DNA from 3 places in the Sphingobium cupriresistens LL01 genome. Region 1 is predicted to be linked to each of the others. Evidence: riboswitches for the same ligand, from Rfam matches in the RefSeq annotation. Region 1 holds a riboswitch; each other region holds the start of a gene.
What was found. A riboswitch is a leader RNA that binds a small molecule or an ion and turns the genes downstream of it on or off. The one in region 1 is predicted to bind cobalamin.
Positions count from the first base shown of each region.

Region 2: another riboswitch for cobalamin. It lies ahead of V473_RS17830 (CbtB domain-containing protein); the one in region 1 lies ahead of V473_RS12765 (TonB-dependent receptor plug domain-containing protein).
Region 3: another riboswitch for cobalamin. It lies ahead of V473_RS20555 (TonB-dependent receptor plug domain-containing protein); the one in region 1 lies ahead of V473_RS12765 (TonB-dependent receptor plug domain-containing protein).

Region 1 covers NZ_KQ130434.1:2,646,368-2,649,638, forward strand. Annotated here, with positions in the region: gene V473_RS12760 (ABC transporter substrate-binding protein) at 1-129, shown strand, start outside; gene V473_RS12765 (TonB-dependent receptor plug domain-containing protein) at 166-2,013, opposite strand; cobalamin riboswitch at 2,179-2,392, opposite strand; gene fdhD (formate dehydrogenase accessory sulfurtransferase FdhD) at 2,462-3,271, opposite strand, start outside.
Region 2 covers NZ_KQ130436.1:274,211-277,481, forward strand. Annotated here, with positions in the region: gene V473_RS17815 (PepSY-associated TM helix domain-containing protein) at 1-449, opposite strand, end outside; gene V473_RS17820 (ketohydroxyglutarate aldolase) at 446-751, opposite strand; gene V473_RS24170 (hypothetical protein) at 907-1,071, shown strand; gene V473_RS17825 (CbtA family protein) at 1,084-1,806, opposite strand; gene V473_RS17830 (CbtB domain-containing protein) at 1,816-2,043, opposite strand; adenosylcobalamin (AdoCbl) riboswitch at 2,092-2,176, opposite strand; gene V473_RS23060 (histidine phosphatase family protein) at 2,201-2,899, shown strand; cobalamin riboswitch at 2,861-3,113, shown strand.
Region 3 covers NZ_KQ130438.1:132,122-135,392, reverse strand. Annotated here, with positions in the region: gene V473_RS20555 (TonB-dependent receptor plug domain-containing protein) at 1-1,439, opposite strand, end outside; cobalamin riboswitch at 1,588-1,778, opposite strand; gene V473_RS20550 (cobyrinic acid a,c-diamide synthase CobB) at 1,791-3,098, opposite strand; gene V473_RS20545 (GMC family oxidoreductase) at 3,204-3,271, opposite strand, start outside.

The DNA of each region.
Region 1 (3,271 bases):
ATGCTGCACCACCCCGCGCTCGCCGCCGTTCCGCGCATCAGCCTGCCGCAAAGCTGGACCGTGTGCGGCGGCCCCGCCTATGTGCAGGCGGCGCGCACCATCATGGCGCGACTGAACGCGCCGCGCTGAAGGGGCAGGCATCACGCCCGCCCCCTTGCCTGTCGATCAGAAGCGAACACGCACGCCGCCATAGGCAGCGCGGCCATAGGAGCCATAGCCATAGGCCGTCTGGTACGTCTCATCGAACAGATTGTCGATGCGACCATAGACTTCCAGATGCGCGCCCAGCGGCATCGAGGCCCGCACCCCGGCCAGCGCATAGCCGTCCAGCCGCCGCGTATTGGCCGCATTGTCGAAGCTGTCGCCCACCATCGTGACCGTCGCGCCGGTCGACAGGCCGAACGACCAGACATAGTCGGCCGACACGCTCACCGCATTGGCGGCGCGGCGGGCCAGGCGATTGCCATAGTTGGCCGACCCCGCCGACCGATCCCGCGCATCGACATAGCTGTAGCTGCCGGTGACGGTCAGCGCATCGACCGGCTTCAGCGCGATCGACGCTTCCACGCCCTTGGCGCGGGTGCGGTCCAGATTATTATAACCGCCAAAGGGTGGCAGCGAGGAATCATAATTGATCTGGTCGCGCGTGTCGCGGCGGAACGCCGTAACCGACAGCATCGCCCGCCCGCCATCTAGGCTCTGGTCAAACCCGATGTCGTAGCTTTTCGACCGCTCCGGCCGCAGCGCTGTATTGCCGCTATAGATGTCATATAGCTGATAGAGCGAAGGCGCCTTGAATCCTTCGCCATAGCTCAGCCGCACATTGGTCGCGCCGCCATTGGGCGAATAGTTGGCGTTGGCGCCAAAGGTCGTCGCCCCGCCGAACTGGCTATGGTCGTCATGGCGCACGCCGCCGGTGACGGCCAGGCCTGCGAAGGGCTTGACGATCGCCAGCGCATAGACGCTGTCGATATTGATCTTCGCGCTCGCCGTGTCGCCAAAGCCGAAGAAATCATAGTCGGGCCGTTCATGCTCATAGCCAAACAGCAGCTTGGCCTGCTCGACCGGCGCATAGACGCCCTCATATTCGAACCGCAGGTTGGTGCCCGAATAGCCATAGTCTGGGTCGGTGCCGCGCACGAAATAATAGTCGCGGTCGTTGCGCAGATATGTGACGGCGGCGCGATTGGTCAGCTTGCCATCCAGCAGCGCCAGGTTGAGGCCCGCATAGCCGACATATTGGTCAAGCTTGCTCACATCGCTGCTGTCGGCAGGCGCGCCGAAGAAGCTGTCATAGTCGATGTCCGCATGGATATAATAGCCACGAAGGTCCAGGCTCAGCGCCTCGGTGAAATTCAGCGTCAGCCGCGCGTTGGCCGCGATATTCTCGGTCCCGTCGCGCTCCGTGCCCCCGGCTGCCGACGAAATGCCGTCGGTACGGAAATAGGCCGCGCCGATCCCGCCCGCGGCGATGCCGCTGGTGCCCGACACGTCCGCCTTGGCGTTCAGCGTATCGCTATAGCCATAGTCCACCGATGCGTTCGCGCCAAACCCTTCAGCCGGCACGCCGGTCATCACATTGACCACGCCGCCGATCGCCTGGCTGCCATGCACTACCGAGTTGGAGCCGCGCAATATCTCGATCCGCTTGATATTGCCGGTCAGCAAAGGCCCGAAATCATAACCGTCGCCGATGCCGCTGGGATCGTTGACCTTCACCCCGTCGATCAGCACCAAAGTCTGCGTCGTTTCCGCGCCGCGCAGCGACACGCCGGTTACCCCGCCGGTCGATCCGTTGCGGTTGAAGCGCACGCCCGGCGTCGTCGCCAGCAGGTCGACCACATCGATCGCCTGGCGCGTCTTGATCGTCTCCGCGTCGATCACGGTGATCGCCTGGCCGACCTCGTCGCGCGACTGCGCGACGCCCGTGGCGGTGACGACGATCTGGTCATCCTGCGCCAGAACCGGCGTCGCTACGATCAGCGCCACCAGAGAAATACCTGTTTTCAGCATATATACCCCCCGGCGCCTGTGCGACTTGGGCTGGGGCGTCCGCAACGCGGTCAGGCAGAGGCAAGGGATGGCGCCATATCCCGTCCACAACCCGATGCGGCCCCGGCCGCATGGCGTCGCTCGACGGAAAAACCACCGTGCCCTGGCCATCCCCTGGACCAAAGCAAGAGCGACCAAGCGCCGGCAGGTCTCCTGGCTCGCGGGTCGCAGCACGAATGCATAGCCTTCCCGGACATCGGTCCAGTGGCCGGTCTTTCGACCATATGCATCGCACTATCCGCTTACAGTTGCAGGGACAGCCACGGAATTGGGCGCTCGCACGCCCGCACCGCATTCCCGATTAAGCCCCTGACGGGGCACCGGCGCGATCATCTCGCAGGGGAAGCCAAGCCGCCCCTGCGCCGCGCGCTGTAGGGGAAAGCGGATGCAATGCCAAGCCGTCGCCGGTTTAGGGCAACAGCCTGTGGCCGCGCAGCAACAGCGCATCGCCCCGCGCCAGCACGACCAGCGGCAGGCCGGCCGCCTCCGCGCGAGTCGCGGCCAATCGCGTCGGCGCGGAAATGGTGACCAGCATCGGGCACTGGCTCAGCACCGCCTTCTCCACCAGTTCATAGGAACAGCGCGACGACAGCAGCGCGAAACCGCCGTCCCAGTCCGCCCGTGCCCTGTCTCCTTGGCGCGCCATCGCCCCGATCAGCTTGTCGAACGCATTATGCCGCCCGACATCCTCCCGCACCAACAAGATCGCGCCATCCGCGCCGACCCAGGCGGCGGCATGGGCGGCCCCGGTCGCCGCGTTCAACGGCTGATGATCGCACAGCCCCCCCAATGCGCGAAAGATGGCGGCGGGGTCCGCCCGCGATACCGCCGTCACCTTGGGCAGCGGCCTTATCGCCTGCTCCAGATTTTCGATCCCGCACATGCCGCACGACGACTCCGACACACGATGCCGCACTCGCTCCAGCAAGGCCTCGGTGCGGTCCTGCGGCAATGTCGCGCGCGCCACGATCCCCTGGTCGGTACGATGCGTGTCGACATCGAACGCCGCATCGCCCGGCCCGATCAGCCGCTCGGCCAGCGCAAAGCCCAGCACCAGATCGCCAATGTCACTCGGCGTCGCCATCAGCACCGCATAGCCGATGCCGTTAAATTCGATCGCGACCGGCACTTCCTCCGCCAGCGCGCGGGCGATCTCCTGCGTCCCGCCGTCCGGGGTCAGACGATCGAATGTCAGGGGGCTGGCGGCGGCGTCTTCCAT
Region 2 (3,271 bases), on a different contig from region 1:
ATCGCCGCCAGCGACGCCAGCAACCGTCCCCAGGGATAGGGCAGTTCCAGCTCGAAATGCAGGCGGTAGAAAAATTCCCCGCCCAGCGTGTCGCGCGCCACCGGCGCGCCGCTCACCGGATCGAGCGCCCGGCTCATATAGGCGCCGCCGCTGTCATAATTGGCATTGACCACGTTCGACCGGCCGTCGGGTGCGGACAGATACCAGCCTGCCGATCCGGTCGTATTGGTCGACAGCCACTCGGTCGCGGCCGTGATCGCGCGGACCGGATCGGCCTGTCCGCTGATTTCCGGGCGCATCCAGCGGCTGATCTCCGGCTTGAACACGGCCAGCGTCCCGGCCAGGCAGATGATGAAGAGGATGTGGCCAAGTAGCAGCCCGGTCCAGCCATGCAGCCAGGCCATGGCCTGCCGCGCTCCATCGCGCACCATGGCGCTCGTCCCGCTCATGCCGGTTGCCCTGCGATCCAGGCCACGCCGCCCAGCGCCAACGCCGCCAGCACCACGCCCGCGACCGCGCGCCACGGCCCCCGCGCCAGAAAGGCCCAGATGGAGACGCCAGGCGCGATCAGATAGGCGATCATGGTGGCAAAGGTCACCGCCTCCACCCGAGCCATCGGCAGGGTGCGCGCCAGCGCTGCGGCGCCCAAGGCCGCCACGCCATAGGCGCCGACCGTCCCGGCGATGGTGCGCAAAGCGACATTGGCGCGGTATCGCCAGCGGCTCGCCCGATAATGGATGGGCGGGGCCATCGGAACACTCCTCGTCAAAACGATGACCGGATTATCCGACGCGCATCATGCAAGTCAATCGCATTAGCAGCTTACGCGCATAATTTTCCACAACGCAAAGGCGTCCCCGGCGCCCCGCCCAATTTGGGCCTGCGCGACCAGATTTTCGCGCTTCGATGCGCGATGCCGTCCAGCGTCAGCGTCTCCGCCAGCGATCCTCGATCATGCGCCGCGCCGTCAGCAACCTTTCGCTGTCGGCGCGCGACAGCAGCGCATCCTGCCCGATCGGCACGATCGACCGCCATTGCGACAGCATGATCGTGCAGATGCTGGCGACATAGATATTCCCAGAGCTATGGGCGCGCCATCACCCGTTCCGCCGCCAGGCCAAAGACGATTCCGATTGTCGCCCACAACAGCAATTGGGTCGCGATCGAGGCCAAACGGAAGTTCCACAGCAGGGTCGCCGGGAAATCAGCCGGCACTTCATCGACGCTGGGCAGCAGATACTGGCCCAGCACGACCATCGCGCCATAGGCTCCCACCGCAATCAACGTCGCATCGATGCCCGGACGGGATAGGGCCAGCACGCTTCTGATCTTGGCAGCGATCACCGCCCCGCCCACCGACAAGGCGATCATTGCGAAATAGGCGGCGGTGCGAAGACCCACCGTTTCATGCTTGCCCACGGCCGGCGGCGTCTGCGGATATTTGATTCCCGGCACGATGACCACCAGGAAGATGGCGATTCCGCTGAGCAACAGAGCGAAGCTGCGTGGACCGAAGCGGCCAAAGCGTCCATAACCATAGGCGAATATGAGCGCGAAAATCCCGCCGACCGCCGCGCCGTAGAGCGCCAGCGCGGTCAGCAGACCCGCGCCCTTCTGCGTCGCCCGGCTTACCAGTTCCGCTTGCTCCCCATCCGAAGGCATGTCCATATGATGCACTACATGTGCGCTCTCATAGTCAATGGCGAGATCGATCTGCGGCTCCGCGATCGCGCGTGCGAACATCGTCGCGACGAGGGCCGCCAGAATGCCGGCCAGCATTCCGCGCCACAACAGACTCTTGGTCATCGCCTGGGATCAGTGGCAGGGAAAGCCGAGAAGATGGCGGCCGTCATGCACATATTCATGCACATACATGCCGTCGAACAAGGCGACGGCGCCCTGTTCGGTGCTGACGAAATAAAGGAAAATAAGCGCAATCAGTGTGCCGAACACGGCCCATGGTGCGATGTCCTCGATCGGGATGGCGGAACCGCCCTGGACGGGAATGAAATGGTCGTCGAACAGTGCGGCAGTCGTTGACATAACCCAGACTCCTATAAGGGATTGCGCGTCCCGCGAGAGATTGTTCGTTCAGGAAGAAGGTCTGGCTCTCGACCTTGTACGTCGATAACAGTGGCGCGACCGCGCCGGAATCTCACCGGCTTCTTCTTCCTGATGCCCGCGCTGTTTAGGGTGCGCGATGGCGCGACGTCAACATGTCTTGGAGGTTCCGCTGTCCACATCCCTCCTTCTCCTATGCGCGGCGTCCACGCCGTCCAGCCGGGTCGGCGGCTTCCCGGCGCTGGACGAGGGCCTGGACGCACGCGGCGCGCATGATGCCGCCGCCTGCCGCCTGCCGCCGGGTTTCGACAACCATGTCCTTTGCAGCCCGTCCCGCGCCGCCGCGCAGACTGCCCAGGCGATGGGGCTGGACGCCTCGGTCGAGGTCGCGCTGGTGGACATGGATGCCGGGCGCTGGTCGGGCCGGTCGTTTGCCGACCTTTTCGCCGCCGAACCGGCCGCCCTGTCCGACTGGATCGCCGATCCGACGCAGGGCACCGCGGATGGTGAGACCATGGAAGCGGTGCGACAGCGAGTTGGCGGCTGGCTGGACGGAATCGCGCAGTCGCCCGGATGCATCTGCGCCATCAGCCATGCTATGACGATCCGCGCCGCGCTGGCGCACGCGCTCGGCTTTCCGCTCGTGACGACGCCTGCCATCGACATTGCGCCGCTATCGACCGTTCGCCTGTCCTTCAACCGCATCTGGCGGCTTCAGGCGATCGCACCGCACTCAGGGCTTGCGGACGGCCCCGGCAGCCGGTATCGCCGACCGCATCCGGGGAGCCGCAAGCCCCCTTCGATGACTGATCGCGCCGGTTCCCCGCAAGGGGATTAAAATGGGAAGGCGGTGCGGGTGGCAGTCCCTCGACAAGGGCGCTCATCCAAATCCGCAGCTGTCCCTGCAACTGTAAGCGGCGAGCGCGATGCACATCGCTCCCTTTCCAGGGGAGCAGCCACTGGGCCGGACGCTAAATCCTGCGAGGCCTGGGAAGGCGTGCATCAAGCAATGACCCGCGAGCCAGGAGACCTGCCGGCGTCTGGTCGCTCTTGCTTTGGTCCAGGGGATGGCCGGGGCACGGTGAACGCCGTCTGAGCGACGAACCCATGTGGCTGGGGCCGCATCGGTGCGCGCTGACGGGCTCCATGCGCCTGCTCGTCGCCGTGCATCGGCCGTTCGTTCGCGTCCGGCACGCCCCCGCCGAGATAT
Region 3 (3,271 bases), on a different contig from region 1:
GTCGGACAGCCATTATAGGTGATGAGATTGTCGGTGCTGCGATCGAACCAGGTCGCCGACAGGATCAGCGCATGGTCGAACAGATGCTGTTCGATGCCGGCGTCCCAGCCATGGGCCTTTTCGGGGACCAGGGCGGTGTTCCCATAATCGCTGTAGAGCTGGTAGAGCGTCGGCGCCTTGAAGCCCTCGCCATAGCTCGCCCGCAGGATCGTGCGGTCCTTGACCAGCGCCCAGGCCGCGCCCGCGCCGAAGACCGTGTTGCCGCCAAAGGTCGAATGATGATCGTAGCGCACTCCGCCATTGACGGTCAGGCCGGCCAGCGGCTCGACGCTCAGTTGGGCATAGAGGCTGTCGATATCGGCAGACCCGCGGGTCGTGGCGTAGGCAGCCAAACTATCGGAAGGCGAAGCCGTGCGCATCCGCTGCTCCTCGCGCTCCGCGCCGAAGGTCGCGGTCCAGCCCTGCGCGATGGTGAGCACGCCCTGATATTCGTAGCGCTTCGTCTCGCCTCTGGCGGTGAAACTGGTCTGGCGCAGTTTGCGGGCGGGATTGACGTTGTCGCGCAGCGTCTCGCTGCGGCTGAAGGACAGGCGATTGCGCAGCGCGCCGCCGAACAGATCGGCGTTGAGGCCGGCGTAGCCGATCCATTCCTCGACTTCCGAATATTCGGGGCTGTCGGGAATGGCGCCGGCGCTGTCGATATCCGTGCGCCCCTTGGCATAATAGCCGCGCATATCGATCGACACGCCCGGCGCCAGCGCGACGCCCAGACGCCCGTTGAGCGTGCCGTTGGTGTAGCCGTCCTTCTCCTTGGCGCCAAAGCGCGGGCTGATCGCCGAGATGCCCTCCGTCGTGAAGCGGCTGCCCGCGACCTGCCAGTCGATCGCGCCCTGTCGTCCGCCCAGCGCAGCGCGGGCGCTGACGGTATCGCGCGATCCCGCCTCGATATCGAAGCTGCCTTCGATCGGGCGTTCGGCCCGTGCGGTGACGATGTTCACCACGCCACCAATCGCCTGGCTGCCCCAGAGGATCGACTGTGGACCGCGCAATATCTCGATCCGGTCGGTATCGCCGGTCATCAGCGTCGCGAAATTATAGCCGCCGCCGGTCGAGGACGGATCGGCCAACTTCACGCCGTCGATGACCAGCACGGTCTGGTCGGCCTCCGCGCCGCGAATGCGGATCGAGGTCGCCGTGCCATAGCCGCCATTGCGGGTGAAGCTGACGCCCGGCGTGCGGATCAGCAGGTCGGACACCGCCAGCGCCTGTGCGGCGTCGATCGCCGGCTTGTCGATGATGGTGATGCTCGACGCCACCTGTTCAATCGCCTGCGGCTGGCGCAGCGCGGTCACGATCACATCGCCCGCATCATCGGCCCAGGCCGGCGTGGACAGGCCCGCTAGAATGAAAAGGCCGCTCTTTGAAATCCAATGCATCATAATCCCCCAGTCGTTGACAGGACCGGGCGGACGCGACGCGGTGGCGATGCAGGGCGCACGCGCACGACATCGCCACCGTGCGAACCCGCACGGTCAGCTTGTCGTTGCGCGAGGATATCCTCGTTCGACCGGCACACCCTGTCCGGACGAAGAACGACCGCGACAGGCAGGTCTCCTGGCTTGCGGGTCAATGCCGTATTCGAAGCGCCTTCTCGGAATCATCGATTCCAATGGCCTGTGCCTCGATGGCTCGCCGCTCACAGTTGCAGGGGCAGCCGGGGTCTTGAACCCCGTTCCCTTTTGATCCCCTTGCGGGGAACCTGACGCAGATGCGGCCCTAATCGAGTTGGATCAGGCGATCAAGTGGAAGAAGCCGCCGGTCACATGACCCGCGCGGTGCCCGGCCGGGGAAAGCGCCTGCCCCTCCGCATCGGCCATGTCGGCCAGCGGTTCGCCTTCGCTGGCGGTGATGCTGGCATAATGGAATTCATGGCCCAGCAATAGCTGGCCGACAGAGGCGAAGCTGGCGCCCTGCCGCAGCCGCGCGCGGCGATAGCCCAATGTCCTGCGCCGGCGCGCGAAGCTGGTGTCCATCGGCAACAGGCCCGCCATCGGGTGGACGACGCCGTCGCCATCCTCCAGCGTGCGACCCAGCACCATATAGCCGCCACATTCGCCATGCACCGGCCGGCTCCGCGCAAAGGCGCGCAGGCCGTTCAGGAACTGGCCATTGGCCGCGATCCGCGCGGCATGGAGTTCGGGATAGCCGCCGGGCAGCCAGCAGGCGTCGCAGTCGGCGGGCGGCGGCTCGTCCGCCAGCGGAGAAAAGAAGCGCAGCTCCGCACCGGCCGACCGCCACCAATGTACGATATGGGGATAGAAAAAGCTGAAGGCGGCGTCCCTGGCGACGGCGATCCGCTGCCCCGGCGGCCGGATGCCGGGCGGTTGCGCCGGCACGTCTGTCGTAGCGCCGGCCGCCGCCTGGATCGCATCCAGATCGCATTGCGCCGTCACCCGCGCTGCGATCGCGTCGATTCGCCGTTCCAGTTCCTCCGTCTCGCCAGCCTGCACCAGCCCCAGATGGCGGGACGGCATGGCCAGCTCCTCCTCCGTTGCGATGGCGCCCAGCAGCGGCAGGCCGATACGCGCGAACCCATCCTCTATCATGCGGAGATGGCGCGTGCTGGCCACCTTGTTGGCGATCACCCCGGCGATGGCCGGCGCGCCGGGAAAGGTCGCGCAGCCATGCGCCACCGCCGCCGCCGTCTGCGCCGCTGCGCGGGCATCGACGACCAGCAGCATCGGCCAGCCCAACAGCCGCGCCACATCGGCCGACGCGCCCGAACGACCCGGCGACCGTGCGCCGTCATAAAGGCCCATCGCGCCTTCCGCGACGACGAGTTGGACAGTTGTAGCGACGTGCGCCGCCAGCCCCTGCAGCATGGTCGGCGCCATGGCGAAGCCGTCCAGATTGACCGAGGGCCGGCCAGTCGCGGCTTCGTGAAAGGCCGGGTCGATATAGTCGGGTCCGCATTTGGCGCCCTGCACGCTCAGGCCGCGATCGGTGAAGGCGCGTTGCAGGCCGATCGTCACCATCGTCTTGCCCGCGCCCGACGCCGGGGCGCCGATCACCAATCCCGCGCCCAGTCGCGGCGTCACGACGTGCGCCATACCGGCAAGGGGGCGATGGCATCCACGAGGAGGGCGGCGCGATTCGGTGTCATGTCCGCCTTGTGGCAAAGCAGGCCCCGCGCCGCCAGCGCCTCAATGGCGGCGGAGGCGCCTCAGCAGATGATCCGCACCCTTGTCGCCGATCATGATCGCGGTGGCGT